DNA from 4 places in the Neobacillus sp. Soil_C_43 genome. Region 2 is predicted to be linked to each of the others. Evidence: riboswitches for the same ligand, from Rfam matches in the RefSeq annotation. Region 2 holds a riboswitch; each other region holds the start of a gene.
The links. Region 2 has a riboswitch for cyclic di-GMP ahead of AC3A54_RS06660 (hypothetical protein). Riboswitches for the same ligand answer to the same signal wherever they lie in the genome.
Positions count from the first base shown of each region.

Region 1: it holds a riboswitch for cyclic di-GMP, as region 2 does, so the genes downstream of both, AC3A54_RS20675 (zinc ribbon domain-containing protein) here and AC3A54_RS06660 (hypothetical protein) in region 2, are expected to answer to the same signal.
Region 3: it holds a riboswitch for cyclic di-GMP, as region 2 does, so the genes downstream of both, AC3A54_RS14550 (hypothetical protein) here and AC3A54_RS06660 (hypothetical protein) in region 2, are expected to answer to the same signal.
Region 4: it holds a riboswitch for cyclic di-GMP, as region 2 does, so the genes downstream of both, AC3A54_RS19480 (hypothetical protein) here and AC3A54_RS06660 (hypothetical protein) in region 2, are expected to answer to the same signal.

Region 1 covers NZ_JBDGJV010000018.1:69,129-72,971, forward strand. Annotated here, with positions in the region: gene AC3A54_RS20670 (DHA2 family efflux MFS transporter permease subunit) at 1-720, shown strand, start outside; cyclic di-GMP riboswitch class I at 873-958, shown strand; gene AC3A54_RS20675 (zinc ribbon domain-containing protein) at 1,025-1,717, shown strand; gene AC3A54_RS20680 (HD-GYP domain-containing protein) at 1,735-2,667, shown strand; gene AC3A54_RS20685 (YrdB family protein) at 2,707-3,045, shown strand; gene AC3A54_RS20690 (SIS domain-containing protein) at 3,229-3,843, shown strand, end outside.
Region 2 covers NZ_JBDGJV010000003.1:69,834-73,676, forward strand. Annotated here, with positions in the region: gene flgB (flagellar basal body rod protein FlgB) at 1-221, opposite strand, end outside; gene AC3A54_RS06655 (glucosaminidase domain-containing protein) at 379-1,047, opposite strand; gene AC3A54_RS06660 (hypothetical protein) at 1,181-1,495, opposite strand; cyclic di-GMP riboswitch class I at 1,646-1,731, opposite strand; gene fliT (flagellar protein FliT) at 1,931-2,278, opposite strand; gene fliS (flagellar export chaperone FliS) at 2,293-2,673, opposite strand; gene AC3A54_RS06675 (hypothetical protein) at 3,021-3,843, opposite strand, start outside.
Region 3 covers NZ_JBDGJV010000010.1:92,652-96,494, forward strand. Annotated here, with positions in the region: gene metH (methionine synthase) at 1-2,240, shown strand, start outside; gene AC3A54_RS14550 (hypothetical protein) at 2,301-2,522, opposite strand; cyclic di-GMP riboswitch class I at 2,642-2,726, opposite strand; gene AC3A54_RS14555 (MarR family winged helix-turn-helix transcriptional regulator) at 2,910-3,323, shown strand; gene AC3A54_RS14560 (MFS transporter) at 3,341-3,843, shown strand, end outside.
Region 4 covers NZ_JBDGJV010000016.1:89,554-93,396, reverse strand. Annotated here, with positions in the region: gene AC3A54_RS19490 (hypothetical protein) at 1-225, opposite strand, end outside; gene AC3A54_RS19485 (hypothetical protein) at 309-1,301, opposite strand; gene AC3A54_RS19480 (hypothetical protein) at 1,347-2,780, opposite strand; cyclic di-GMP riboswitch class I at 3,081-3,161, opposite strand.

The DNA.
Region 1 (3,843 bases), on a different contig from region 2:
GGCGTCGCTTACTACTTGTTACACAACTTAAATATTCATAGTACATCAGGCCAAATTATTTTATTGTGCAGTTTGCTTGGTTTTGGCTTTAGTTTTGTTATTTCCTCAGCTACGATTGCAAGTACATCCTCTTTTGAAGGCGAAATGCTGACAGCTTCGCAAAGTGTATTTTCGATGTTAAGACAGGTTGGAGTAGTTTTAGCTGTAGCGATTTTTGTTGCAGGTCTAACCACTACTATTCATGATAAGAAACAGGATGTTGTTCATTTTGCTGCCAAAAAACTAGATAAACTTGATGTACCACAATCTGCAAAAGAGAAAATTTTTAGCGAAACAAAAAAATCAATTACTGCTGAAAAGCATAATCACAAAGCAAAACAAACTATAATCTCCAAAGCTGAACGTCAACAGTTGATCAATTCATATGTAGAAAAGGCGCTTTCCTCCATACCAGAAGAACAGAGAGAAGAAGCTAAAGAAATGGTTTATAAGCAAGTGGAAAAGCAGGTAGACGAGGAAATTAATCGTAAAGGAAAATTAGTTAAGACCTATAGGGTGCAGGTGGGTGAATATGCTCTTAAAACCATATCCTCAAGCTTTGCTGACCTATATCGAACCAGTATTCCGTTTGTTCTTTTATGCTGTTTAACAGGATTTATTTTTAAAGAAAAAAGGAGAAAAAAATCATTCTCCAGCGTTACACTCCATACGAATGAATAGTGTAGATAGTCCTATATATGCCTGCGTTGTAGATATAACGAAGGTTTTGTTTTTAATTGTCGAAATAGAGGAAATAGTATTTTTTTTCAGTAAAAAATGGTGTTTTTTGTGGTAATATATACCTCCAGCAATTATAATGGCTGTGAATACATTTTCCTAAAAGGCAACCTATTTGAAAAGATAAGGACGCAAAGCTATAGGGGCTAAAGTAATCGCACTATGCCAGCCAGCTGCAATATGATCTTCCGTCCGATTCTTTAACTCCATGATAGCCAGTAGGGAACTAAAAAATGGAGGGAAAAACATGTTGAAAAAAGTATTCGCTATTTCACTTTCTGTCCTATTAATGTCAACATTTGGGACAAGTGTATTTGCGGCAGAACCAACCAGTGCTGAGTATGACAAGGCCATTGCTTCCATCGAAAAAACTAACCAAGAGATTGAAGATAAAATTGCAAAAGCAGTTACTGATGCAGATTCGCTAGAGGCACAGTACATAAGAGATATTCAAAAGATAGAGGAAGGCGACACAGTCGTAAAATTAAAAGATCAGAGAAACAAACTGCAACAGGATTTAGAAAAAACCAATGATGCAAACAAGGTAGAAAAATTAAGTAAAGAGCTCGCAGATATTGATAGCAAATTAGAAAAAGAAACAGCTAGAATCAAAGAGAAAATAGAATCTATAAACGAAGATATAAAAAGTTTGCAGCTTTTTAGCCCGGAAAATGAAAAAGACCAAAAAATACTAAAAGATAAGCTTGATAGACTTAATAAACAGCTTGATAAAAAATTAGAAAAATATATTAATAGAACTGAAAAATTTACTAACGACCTCGATAAACTAATTACTGATTTATATAATTCAACATTGAAAATGTCTACTGATGCAATCAATAAAGCAGCTGAAAAGGGCATCCAAGCAGAAGCTACCTGGGTACTTGTGGAGTTAGGTGGAAGGTGGGTTTGGATTGATCCGATTCGTGTAGGCTGTTAAATTCCGGAGGATGTGTTATGGAAGGACTTTACCTAGGTACTAATGGTAAATATATTGAGAAAGCCAACTTAGATTCAGCCCGGTTTAGTCTGTTAGCTAAAGGAGATGGTGCAGAAATCATCTTCCAGACCATTAACAAGGGGAAAACTTTTTATCTCTATCCTAGTGATAATCCTAATACACTAGAGTTCTTCTATGTAATTGAAGGTGAATGTTTATATGAGACAAAAGATAGTAATATTCATATTAAATCAGGTGAGTACTTCTACATACAAAGGCTAAAGGAGCCTGCATACTTTTTAACAAAGACTGATATTAAATTACTTTGGTTTACCACCCAACCAGCTTTTCATTATGTTAGTAAAAGTATTGAAGAGTTGACTAAAGTAGTGAAACAAGTAGAGGAAAAAGACCAATACACTTATAGTCATAGTATTCGGGTACAAGAATATTCCTTAAGGATTGCAAAGGAACTACAGCTTTCTAAAGATGTTGTGGAGAATCTTTATTCTGCATGTGTGTTCCATGACATAGGAAAAATCCACGTCCCAGAAGAAATTCTAAATAAGCCAGGCAAACTGACACCTGAAGAATTTGATATCCTAAAGAAGCATCCAGCAGATGGCTGTGAAATGTTGAAGTCCACGTATTACTCTCATGTTGGAGAAATTATTTTACAGCATCATGAACGCTTAGATGGTTCGGGATATCCCAATGGACTAAAAGGTAACCAAATCTTACTGGAAGCACAAATCATCGGAATTACTGATACATTTGATGCTATGACATCAGATCGCATTTACAGGAAAGGGATGGACCCTTCACTTGCAATATCTGAAATAAAGAAATTATCAGGCCGTCATTACGATGCATCCCTTGTTGATGCATTTGAAAAAGTATTAATTATGGATGGGAAACTCCAAGTAAAAGACCTAAAACAAGTCCCTTAGTAACATGGGACTTTTTTTTATTTTGAAGGGAGTGGGAGGATGGAAGCTTTAAAAGCAGTAAATCTAGGCATCAGATTCATATTAGAAATAGCAGTACTTGTGATCATTGGATATTGGGGATTCCATGTAACTCATAGTACCTCATTAAAGATGGTATTAGGAATTGGAACTCCTTTTGTTGCAGCTGTTTTATGGGGCCTGTTCGGTGCACCTAAAGCCCCATACACATTAGCTGGCTTGCCATTTTTTATGTTAGAGATAGTCATATTCGGACTTCCAGTAATTATTCTATTCTATTTAGATAAACATACATTAGGCTTTATTTATGGAATCGTAGCAGCTATTAATATGGTATTAATGAAAATCTGGGATCAATAGGTTTCTAGCTACACCTGTCATTAAAGGCAGGTGTATTTTTATGTCATAAATTGTCGTTTCATTTTTCTGATAATTCAATTGACTAACTATAGGAAATGTAGTAATTTATATATAACAATATATAACGTTATATAAAGTTGTATGTTGTATATAAGTTAAACACACTATCAGGGAGGCAATATAATGACGACAGAATTAGTAGTTGACGTTAAAAATCAAGTGCAACAGGCTTTAGCAGAGGTGGAAAAAAGAAATATCTCGAACGTATTCTTTGTAGCTTGTGGTGGGTCCTCTGCTCTTATGTATCCAAGCAAATATGTAATTGATCGTGAGGCAAAAAACCTTGATGCCCATCTGTTTAGTTCAAATGAGTTTATCTATCGGAATCATGCTAAACTGGGAAGCAATTCTTTGGTTATTCTGTGCTCACATTCTGGCACAACGCCAGAGACAGTAGAAGCAGCAAAATTTGCAAGATCCAAAGGTGCATTGGCTGTTTCTTTAACAAATGTGGAAGACTCGCCATTAGCACAAGCATCAGATACAGTTTTAAAATACCAATGGGGTGATGGGGCTAATGCTTTCACAACCAACTATTCGGTATTATATCAACTAGTATTTGGTGTGTTAAAAGTGGTTGAAAATAACGAAAAAGCTAGTATAGTAGAAGAAAGTCTTGAGAATTTACAAAATGTTTACGAAAAAGCTGCTGCACTTTATCAAAAGAAGGCAGAAGATTTTGGCAAACAATATAAAGATGAAAAAATTATTTATACAATGGCGAGTGGCGCAAACTAT
Region 2 (3,843 bases):
GAAGGAATAATGGATGGTCTTCCAATGACCAAATGGCGGGCATCGGAACGATTTCCTTCAAAATTTGTTTGATTAGTTAAGTGTTTTTTCAATATATCCTCAAAAACTACTTGTTTGGCTTTATATCCAGGTGTTTCAGCATTTGATATATTATTAGAAATCACCTGTTGGCGTAAACTAGAAGCATCTAATGCCTTTTGTAGGAGGTTAATATTAGTCAACTTTCTCCTCCTCCTTTCCACCTATAAAACTTTGACATTTTTCGATAAATATCAACAAAATTATTAACATTCAATCATCAATATACTATAAAAAAGGTATTTAAATCTACACTTTTTTTACATAGTAAAAGTGTGTTATAGGAACATTATTTGAATATCAAGCTTTTAACTGGCCAAAAAACTTACTCACGCCTGTAACCCAATGATTATTCAGATTAGTAGGGTCATTCTCTGCACCAACAGGGGCATATTTTCCAGCAATTTTAGTTATGCTTGTTAGCCCCATTCCAAGATAATTCTTACTTATATTTCGAGCCATATCCATAATGCTTTCTTCAATAGAGGAATAGGATCTTAACCCATTTTTCCCCATCATTCCAGCGATGTTATTTTTAACATTGGCTGCTTTTGATGTTCCATTACCCGTTTCATGTTGAGCAATCGCTGCCAATAATGCTGGATCAACATTATATCTTTGTCCAGCTTGAATAAATGTTTGTCCCATCCCTTGCAATTTTCCGCCAAGCCCTTGATTAATTTTTTCAGCACTTATGGATTGAAATCGTAAAGATTCTCCTGAGTTAGCCGCAAACGAATCCATTCCCATATTTGAATTTTCATTGGTAAAGGTCATGTTTTCTATAAAGGAAGGAAACGTGGGTTGGATGGAAGATGGTGCATCGCCATTCATCATTTCATTTAAAACCGATGTAAAAAGGTTTGCAAATTCAGAATTAGTCGTCCCCATTTGTGAAGTTAATTTTTCATTACGGGACAATGTACTAGTTAACATAGTTTTGGTAAACCAATCATCACCTATTTTCAATGGAAAGCTCCTTTCTTCTTCATTTTTATATTCTGCTAAGTCCATAGCGAAAAAGAAGCGTGACTACGATTAATGCATCCGTGGTCACGCACAAGTATGTGTCAAACTTGACAACATTTTAAATACGATTGCATTAAATTGCACCTTCTAAAATCTTGCTTACATCACCTAAACATTCTTCCGTAAGCATTGAAATGCATGTTAGCTGACCATTTTCAATTTTCCCTTCAACTAGGACAATCGTATTGGTATCATGTTCTTGTTTCATTGCCAGAATTTGTTTCCCCATATAAACTACATTTTTCACAATAAAGTAGGACCGATTGATTGGGTATCCAAGCGTTATTTTAATTGGATGCTTGAAAAATGGTTTCTTCTTTTTAAATTCCATTAAATTTAAAATCTTACTATTAGCACGTTCGTCTGTTTTAATTTGTTGCAGGAACATTCTTTTTTCCTCTCCTTAACTGAATGTTAAAGAATATAAAAATAACCCCGCCTTTTTGAAGGGGGGTTAACAGACAAAAATATCTTTCAGTTGGGTATAGAAGTCCTATACCTTTGTAGACATTTTATACCTAGGTAAAACACCCTATCTTTTGGCAGCTGGCTGGCATAGTGATTTTCTCCTTAGCCCCTTTAGCTTTGCGCCACTGATTTTCATCAGTTTTGCCTTGATCGAGATTCAATGTTTTTAGTATCTAAATAATCTCTAATCAAATAATAGAATGTTTTAACAATATCGAATATCCGACCATTTTCCCATTTTTGTCGAATCTACTGGGTATTTAGTCCTAAATTATAGAATATTACGTAGATTTATTAAGAATCATGTCATAAATTGTCATTTATTCAAATTTTTATGACTCGATCTATGACTTTTTTACCTTTTAGAATCTAAAAAAATTCCATTTGTTTGCTTACTATAAGTCCTATATTGTTGAGAGACAAGTTTTTGCTTCTTTTGCTGATTAATAAGGTTTTTTGTTTCTTTGAGATTTTCATCTAATAGAGGTGCCATTTGTTGATCTAACAAGTAAGTGTCTTTTAACAATTGCTGCTCATTTGAAGTATATACATAATTCTTTTCGTGGTTTTTTTGCGCATCCACTCTACTCATTAATGCCTGTCTGTCATTAAGTAGTTTTTCAAATTCCTCATAATTTTCTTCTTTTAAGGAACTGCACATCTCTAGTGTTACTTCATAAATACTTTTTAGTATTTCTTCCATTTTTATCTCAGACCTTAGCTTTTTATTTTGGCTTGTTTCATTGCAGTTGACCAGGTATCCGATAATTCGACAGCGAATCCTTCAACTTCATCTAGTATTTCCGAATTCTTATTAAGATTCGCTTCGATTAACCGGGATTTCATATAATCATACATAGTAAGTAATTGTTCCGCTACACTATATTCTTTTTTTAAGGTTATCATTAATTCACTTAAAATATCCTGTGCTCTTAAATTATAGTTATTGCTATCTTCAAAGTTGTTATTTTTTAGAGCTGATTTAGATAATCGAATAAATTTGACTACTCCTTGATATAACAAGAAGGTAAGATCTTCTGGTCTTGAAGTTGTGACAGCTTGTTTTTGATAAGTTTGATAAGGATTATTTAGACCCATAATTATTTCTCCTTTTTCATTCACACATTTTCGTCTATAAAAGATTATCGGATAAACTATGTAATAGTTAAGTTCTTTGAAAAAAAACATAACAAAAAATATAAATAAAAGGGTCTGTTAAACTTGCCTGTTGATTTCCGCTTAAGGCACAAGCGGTCCGTGGGTGTTTCGGCGAGCCTCCTCGGCCAAAAAAGCGCTTGCGGGGTCTCCCCTGAACCATACTCCCACAGGAGTCTTCGTGCCTTCCGCTTCAATCAACAGGGTGTATAAATCAACACTGTTCTTTAACACAGCCAAATAAAAAAAAGATAGTCCAATTCAAAATGGAGTATCTTTTTTTTATTTGCTTAGCTGCCGACCTGGAGAACAATTCCAAACCCATCAATAAGATAGTTAAGTCTTTGATTATACGATTTGAGGTTTTGAATTTTAGCTGCATCCCCCAATTTATTAAATGCAGTAATTTCTCTAGCAAGCTTAGAAACTTCTAACTGTAATTCGTCATTTCGTTTTTTCTCTTGTCTTAGTTGCTGTTCCCTCTTAACTAGCTTTTCCTTAAGGGCTTCTTTTTCATGATTGATTGTCGATTTCATTGTCTCAACTTGTTGAACAGCTTCCTGGTTTTGAAGTGCCATATTGGTTAATTGGTATAACCCTCTCAACATTTCATTTAGGTTTAGACCGGGAAGTTGTTGTACGTTCGTAATAAGCCCTGACAAAATATCTAGCAAATCAGTATTCTGTTCAGTATTTTGATAGGTAGCTTGAGGAACTGTAGGTACCTCGTTAATTGCTTCAATTGAGATTACCGGTACGTTATTTTCGTTAATCGTTGTAAATTGAAGGGCATTTTGATTTAATTTTGACTCTTTTTCATTCGACTTTAATGTGGAATAATATTTATAGTTTACAGATTGATAGCCTCGGTTCAGCAGTTGTGCTGCCTCCTCTAATATCTCCGTAATATTCAGTGCACCCTCTTCTTGCCGGTCTTTAATATATTGAAACATAAAGGTAATTTCATTTTTGGTCCATTTACGATTCGTCTTTTTTGAATCCAAATTATTTTGATTATTTTCATTCATATTAAACATCATCAAATTGTTAAAATAATAAACTAATGATCCAGAAGTCAAATTGTTTTTATTCTCCAAGTCATGAATGAAAGAC
Region 3 (3,843 bases), on a different contig from region 2:
TTAAGGTACCTCTTGTAATCGACTCAACCGATGAGAAGGTTATTGAAAAAGCACTCAAATATTCGCAAGGAAAAGCGATTATTAATTCGATAAATCTTGAGGATGGCGAGGAACGTTTTGAAGCGATTGTTCCTTTGATTCATCGTTACGGTGGAGCGGTTGTTGTCGGTACCATCGATGAGGAAGGTATGGGAGTTACTGCCGAGCGCAAGCTTGAGATTGCTAAACGATCTCATGATTTGTTGGTAAACAAATATGGACTCAAACCACAGGACTTAATTTTTGACCCATTAGTTTTTCCAGTAGGGACTGGGGACGAACAATATATCGGTTCTGCAAAAGCGACCGTGGAAGGTATCAAGTTAATTAAGGAGCAGCTTCCAGGGGTGCAGACGATTCTTGGAATCAGTAACGTTTCCTTTGGATTACCACCGGTTGGAAGAGAAATTTTGAATTCGGTATTCCTTTATCACTGTACACAGGCTGGTTTGGATTACGCCATTGTAAATACGGAAAAGTTGGAGCGCTTTGCCTCCATTTCTAAGGAAGAAGTTACATTAGCGGAGGATTTGTTATTTAAAACAACTGATGAGACGTTAGCTGTTTTTACAGAGTTTTACCGTGGTAAAAAGAAAGAAGCGAAGAGCACGGTTCCAAACATGACTTTAGAAGAGCGTCTCGCCTATTATGTCGTGGAGGGCACGAAAGAAGGATTATTACCAGATTTGGATTTGGCGCTGGAAAGCTATCCTGCTCCGCTTGATATCATTAATGGACCGTTAATGAATGGTATGAAAGAAGTTGGGCGACTATTTAATGATAATCAATTGATTGTGGCTGAAGTTTTGCAAAGTGCAGAAGTGATGAAAGCAGCGGTATCTCATTTAGAGCCGCATATGGAAAAAGGCGATGTGTCTGCCTCAAAGGGCAAAATTATATTAGCTACTGTAAAAGGTGACGTCCATGATATTGGTAAAAACCTTGTTGACATTATACTGAGTAATAATGGCTATGATGTGATAGACCTCGGGATTAAAGTGAATCCAACTGATTTAGTTCAAGCTATTCTTAGGGAAAAACCAGACATGGTTGGATTATCCGGTTTACTAGTTAAGTCAGCACAGCAAATGGTGTTAACGGCTCAAGATATGAAGGATGCTGGCATCTCACTCCCTATCTTAGTTGGCGGTGCTGCACTATCCCGTAAGTTTACCGATACGAAGATTGCTAAGGAATATGATGGACTTGTGCTTTACGCTAAGGATGCGATGAATGGATTATCACTGGCAAACCAACTGCAAAACCAGGAGGAACACCAAAAGCTGTTGGATGAGAAGGCTGAAAAGCTTGCTGCATTAGAGGTACCAAGAGAGTTACCTGTCCGCTCTACAGGATCTGTTGCAGTGAAAGTGAAGCCGGCTATATCCACAGAGGCACCAGTCTTTACGCCAATGGATACAAAAAGGCACATTTTAAAAACCTATTCCTTATCTCATATTGAGCCATACATCAATATGCAGATGCTGATTGGACATCATCTCGGTGTTAAGGGGAAGGTTGCTAACTTGCTTGCTGAAAAGGATGAAAAAGCAGTAAAAGTAAAAGAGGTTGTAGACCAACTGCTAGCTGATGCAAATCGTGAAAATTGGATTACACCGAATGCTGTTTATCAGTTCTTTCCGGCACAGTCAGACGGAAATAAGATTTATATTTATAATCCTGAAAATCATGATCAAGTTATAGAAACTTTTGATTTCCCACGTCAGGATTCCGCGCCACATCTTTGTTTAGCTGATTTCTTAAAATCGGTTGACAGTGGTGTAATGGATTATGTTGGCTTCTTTACCGTAACAGCCGGTAGAGGGATTCGCGAAAAAGCGGATGAATTCAAGTCTGCCGGTCGTTTTCTGGAATGCCATGCTCTCCAGGCATTAGCACTCGAGACTGCAGAAGGCTTTGCTGAATTAATTCACCGTCAAATACGCGACCGCTGGGGCTTCCCGGATCCACTTGATTTTTCCATGCAGGACCGATTTGCTGCTAAGTATCAGGGACAACGTTTCTCCTTCGGATATCCGGCCTGCCCAGATTTAGAAGACCAGAAAAAGTTGTTTAAATTAATTCAGCCTGAAGAAATTGGAATCCAATTAACAGATGGTTGTATGATGGAACCAGAAGCTTCGGTTTCTGCGATGGTGTTTGCCCATCCAGAAGCGAGATATTTTAATGTGTTAAGATAATCATCTCAATGTAAAAAGAGTGACTATTTTTTAGTCACTCTTTTTACATATGGTTCATCATTACACAGCCTGATATTTATGTAAGAATCTTTGACTTGCAAGATTAAGATTATTTATGCACTCTTTTTTTATGTGATCCTCACATATAAATTCATTCATTAATTCATCTTTTAATTCGGAGTAAATCTCCATCACTTCTTCACGTGCCAAATTAATGTAACTTCTCTTTTTGGCAAAACTCATGATTTCCTTCTCAAAATATTCAATAGAACCAAAAAACACCTTCAATTTTCCACCCATCCTTTTATGTTTTTTTCAACGAATAAAAAGCCTCCAAAAAGAGGGGGACTAACAAACCGTAATGCCGTAGAAGTTTTATTCAAACATTAGATTCCGTTCTTTTTGGCAACCCGACTATCATAGTCATATGACCTTAGACTCGTGGCTTTGCGTCCTTTTTTTTCAAAAAGTTTGCCTTTTTCACTGTATACCTTAATAGTAAAATCTAACTAGGAACAATTCAATGTTTTTCGTCAATTTTTTACAAAAAAATTGATTTTTTTAACAATTTATGAGCATTTATGCCCCTGTGAACATTTCTTGACATTTAATAATAAATACACTATAGTTACCTAGGTAACTAATTATGTGTAGTAACGGAGTGCATTTATGATAACCCACGAATTATTCCATACTCTTCACCAGCTTTCACGTCATCTCACTAACAAACTCAATGAAGCATTGAAGCCTATGGGCTTATACGGTTCTCAATGGGCCGTTATTTTTGTTTTAAAAAACAAAGGCTCGCTAACACAGAGAGAACTTTGTGATTATCTTTTTGTTGAGGCACCGCCCATGACGCGAACCATCCAACGCCTCGTTAAACAAGGCTATGTTAGACAGGTGTCAGGTACAGACAAGCGGGCAAAGTACATTGAATTAACAGAAGAAGCATTGAAATTATATCCCGAATGGGAAAGTGTTGTGAACGAGGTCAACCAGACATTACTGCAGCATTTTCCATTAACATCTCAAGAGGAATTACTGTCATTGCAATCTAGCTGGTTAAAGCAGCTTTTATAAAGGAGTGCATTACATCTATGAACAAACCCAAATTATGGACGAAGGATTTTATTAGTGTATCTTTAAGTAACTTTTTTCTTTTCTTAACTTTTTATATCCTGCTCGTCACTCTTCCCACCTATGCGTTGGATGAATTACATAGCAGTGCATCTGTCGCGGGATTAATGACAACCGTATTTTTACTATCCGCCATCATCTCACGTCCGCTTGCTGGACAGTGGCTCGAACGCGCGAGTAATAAGAAAGTTCTCTTATCGGCGCTCATTATTTTCTCTGCAGCCTCTCTTCTTTACTTTATTCCTAAAACAGTCGCCGGTTTTCTAGTTATTCGTCTGCTTCATGGTGTTGGTTTCGGTATGGCAACAACAGCAGTCGGAACAATTGTAGCTAATATCATTCCAGCTTCACGTAGGGGCGAAGGAATGGGATATTTCGTCATGTCAACGAATATGGCAATGGTTTTAGGACCATTTGTCGGATTGATGGCTATTCAGCAATGGGGGCCAAACACCCTATTTAT
Region 4 (3,843 bases), on a different contig from region 2:
AATAGGACTTAATTTTGCGTTTAGCTCCATAAACTCCTTATTATCTTCAGAAACCATATATTCTTCTTCCCCATCTTGATTGTCTTTATATGACTCTATAAAGTTACGAACTGCTGCAGAAGGTGTATCCTTACCACCGCTAAAATACAAAACAAAAATAATGACAATTAAACCAACAATACCTCCAATAAATAATAGTTTTTTGTTTTCCATAATCTTCTCCACTATCCCATCATCCTTTTATATTGATGGGGACAGTCCCCCGCTGCGTTAAAGCGCCGGGGGACTGTCCCCTTATTTAGGTCTCCTTACTCAGGCACCCATTCCGTATCAAAGCCTTGATCATCTTTATAGACCTTAAAATCCCCTGAATTCACGAAAAGCCTGAAATCTCCTGACTCGTCGTCTCTTGTGCAGTAAAAGGCATAATAGGTTTGACCATTGGTATCTAAATCCCCATCATATGCAACAATGCTAGCAATCCCTACAATCTTCTCATTTACAATCGCCATTGCCTTGTTAAGCGCTGCATTCTTCTCATCTTCATCCGTCGAATCCGGCTCCATCACAATAGGCTGCTCCTGCTCCACAACTTCATTGACAGGTGACTCCCTTTGAAAGTTCGCTTTCATTTCAAGCCCCGAAACAAAGTCTTCCACATACCGTTGGAAGTCAGAGTTCCTATCAAATTCTAGGATATCCGGGTGATCGTTGACCAGTTCAGCCACTACAGCTAGCATCGCTAAACGAGTAGCAATCTCCTCCTCCCTCCACGATTCATCTTCCTTGTCCCCTTTTTCATACTTCTCTCGATACCAGTTGATTTCATCAATAATAGTACAAACCTGTCCATGAAAATAGAGATCTTTACTCGTATTTGGGATCACTGTCCGAAAACCTTCCAACTCATCTTCCAGTTTATCCATCGCCGTAATGGGATCCTTTTTCACCTGAGTGATCGAATTATACCGTTTCTCAAAATCCTTATATAACTTAAGATAGCCTTTATGTGAAACCTCCTCTTCAGCGTTTCTAAGGCTATAAATAAGATCGTGACTGGATATAATCTGTGGCTTTTCCTCCCTAGTATACGGTGTGGTATTAAAGGTAGGATCGATGTGATTCACCATCTCAATCACATCCTTAGGAAACGCATCTTCCGGATCCTCATAAACACTCCATGTTCTCATGGCCTCCACAATATCTGTATTGACCCTGACCATATCTTCCTGCTTGGTACACCCCACTACTAAGCTTAAAAGCAACACAGCGACACTGCACCCTTTTACAAACTTCCTCACTTGCTATTCCCCCAAAGTTGTCATTCTTCTCTATCTAAATCTAGCTTATTTTAAAGTAATCGAATCAAATGGTGCACCAGAAGACGCTCCATCACTTCGATGAACAAAAAGTGTGTGGTCTCCAATTGTGTAATATAACGTGTACGAGGAATCCGTTTCGCTCATTCCTTCCTCATCTGGTTTGCCTAATGTTTGAATCATTTCATCATACGATAGATGAATAGGTAGATTAAGAGTATACACCGGAGAGTCAGGATAATCCTCATAATCATAATCCACACCTAACCCGCAATGACAGTTCTTATATAGAAGCACACGCCCACCTTCTGCATCTCCTATCCCATCAGGCGTACCTATGACATTCTCAATCGCCGGTCCAATAGGATCACCAATCGAAACCTCAATCCCCTTGATTCGACCTTGCTTAGCAAGCTTCAAAAAGTCGGACCCCATCACCTTTTTGTTATTTGCTTTACTATCTTCCATACTAAAATCAACCGCTTCGGTTTCAGCCGTACCCTGAGAGGAAGCCTCGCCTTGATTCTCATCCTTAAACCCATTCTCTAAAAAACTATAAATAGCCGCATTATGAAACTCATAGGAATCATCCAATAAATACTTCCATTTACCATCCTCTAAATGGAAAAACCACTCAAACTTGAACTCTTCCGGCTCATCCAATCCCTCATAGTTCTCCTTATAATAACTGCCTTTAACTCTAATTAATTCCTCATGCATCTCTGGAGAAAGAACATTATCCTCCTCATCGATATGTAAATCATCCGTAATTTCTTTTATCGTATAAGAGACCATGTTTCCTTCGGACTGTGCAAACTGCTCGCTGATATCTTCCAGCGTTTCTCCTTGCTGTTTATAGAACTCGGAATAGCTTGCCGAAATCACCTCTGCATCCTGATCCTTTAAAGCCTGTACATAAGCTAGAGCCGCCTCATAGGCATCCGGTTTCCACGTGAGTCCTTCTTGTTCATCCGTAGCGAAGAATTTCCATCCTCCTTTTTCCTTATGAAACCAAATCTTCTCACCAGCCCATTTGACATCCGATTCTTCATACGGAGAGTAATCCTCTCGTGTTTCCCCCTTTGAATCAAAAAACAAAGACACGAGATAATATTTCTCCTCTTTATTCGTTTTCGATGTTTCTCTAGGTAACCGGTCTCTCACTCCTATAACGCTTATCTTATAACCTTTGAAAGTAAGAGTGGATTGGTCTATGTCCGATGCAAAGTCATCCTGAGTGATACCCGCCTCTTTAAATACATTCGATACCATATCAAACGCCTTTTGATAGTCTTTGCTTTGGATAGCCTTCACATAGGAAACTGCTTGTCTGGCTACCTCCTTTTCCGTCGACGATAGATTCGGATTCATATCATCCCCGACTGCCTTCTGAGTAGAATGAGAGCACGCTGTTAACATCAATAATAGGATCACTGCCCCCAGCCATCTGTTTAATCTCACAACCATAATCCCCCTAAACTTGTAAAACTTTGTATCTCTTTATTTTTTCGGAAAAAAGCACCAATTGTTTAGGCACAAAACCATAGGGGACGACGGTTCTCCTGGCTCATACACTCCCCTTGGCAACCCAGAAAAAGGGCAAAAAAAAAGAGCCCACAGGCCCTATGAATGATAACTATTGTTACTTGTCTTTCCGCATCTGATACATTTGCTTGTGTAATAACTGTACTTGTGTCGTCTACGTAAGAAACAGAGAATGGATTTAATCTTCAAATAGATCTACTCCTTTGAATTATTAAACCCGGCAGCCCAGCCATCATAGATTACCTTAGACCTGTGACTTTGCGTCCCTACTTTTCAGTAGGTTTGCCTTTATCAGATTAGACTTCATTATAATTAAATATACCATTTTCTAGTATATTCTGAAAACACTAACAATTCGACGTGTATTGACGTGTATCGACAGGTACAAAACCAAAGGGACGGTTCTCCTGGCTCTAACCAAGACCACATGGATCATCCCTATCAACCTATCTTTCGTCATTTTTTTATCATTTTTCTATAGGCTATACTAATTAATCGTTTGGTTAAAACGAGCATAAACACAATAGTTTGCCTATTTCACATCACATCAGGCATAAAAAATTGTCGGCCAACTTTCCGCGAGTTCCCACCCTATTCCACAAAATAGTAGTTATTTCTCACTGATCGACTTCTTTCATTCTTCCTCCCCTATATCCGATACTAATCAAACGATTAGTTAATAAAAGGGGAAAACCTTGAAAATAGTGGGGTCTTGCTTAGAATTCTTAAAAAAAAATGTCGACTACTGTCTCTTAGTTTTCTATTTCCTTTTATAAAAATGAACTCAAAGTGGTAATGGTAACAATTTTTAAGCAAGGACCGGGAATGGTCACTATTGCTTATCCACTCTCGATGCCCTAGATAAGAATTTACCTAAAGCGCATCACTAATACTTACGTTTATTTCATCCCTTTTGAAATTATATTTTAAACCAAAAAACCACCAGAACCGTCCCCTTGGTTCCCTGGTCCCGAGTAAA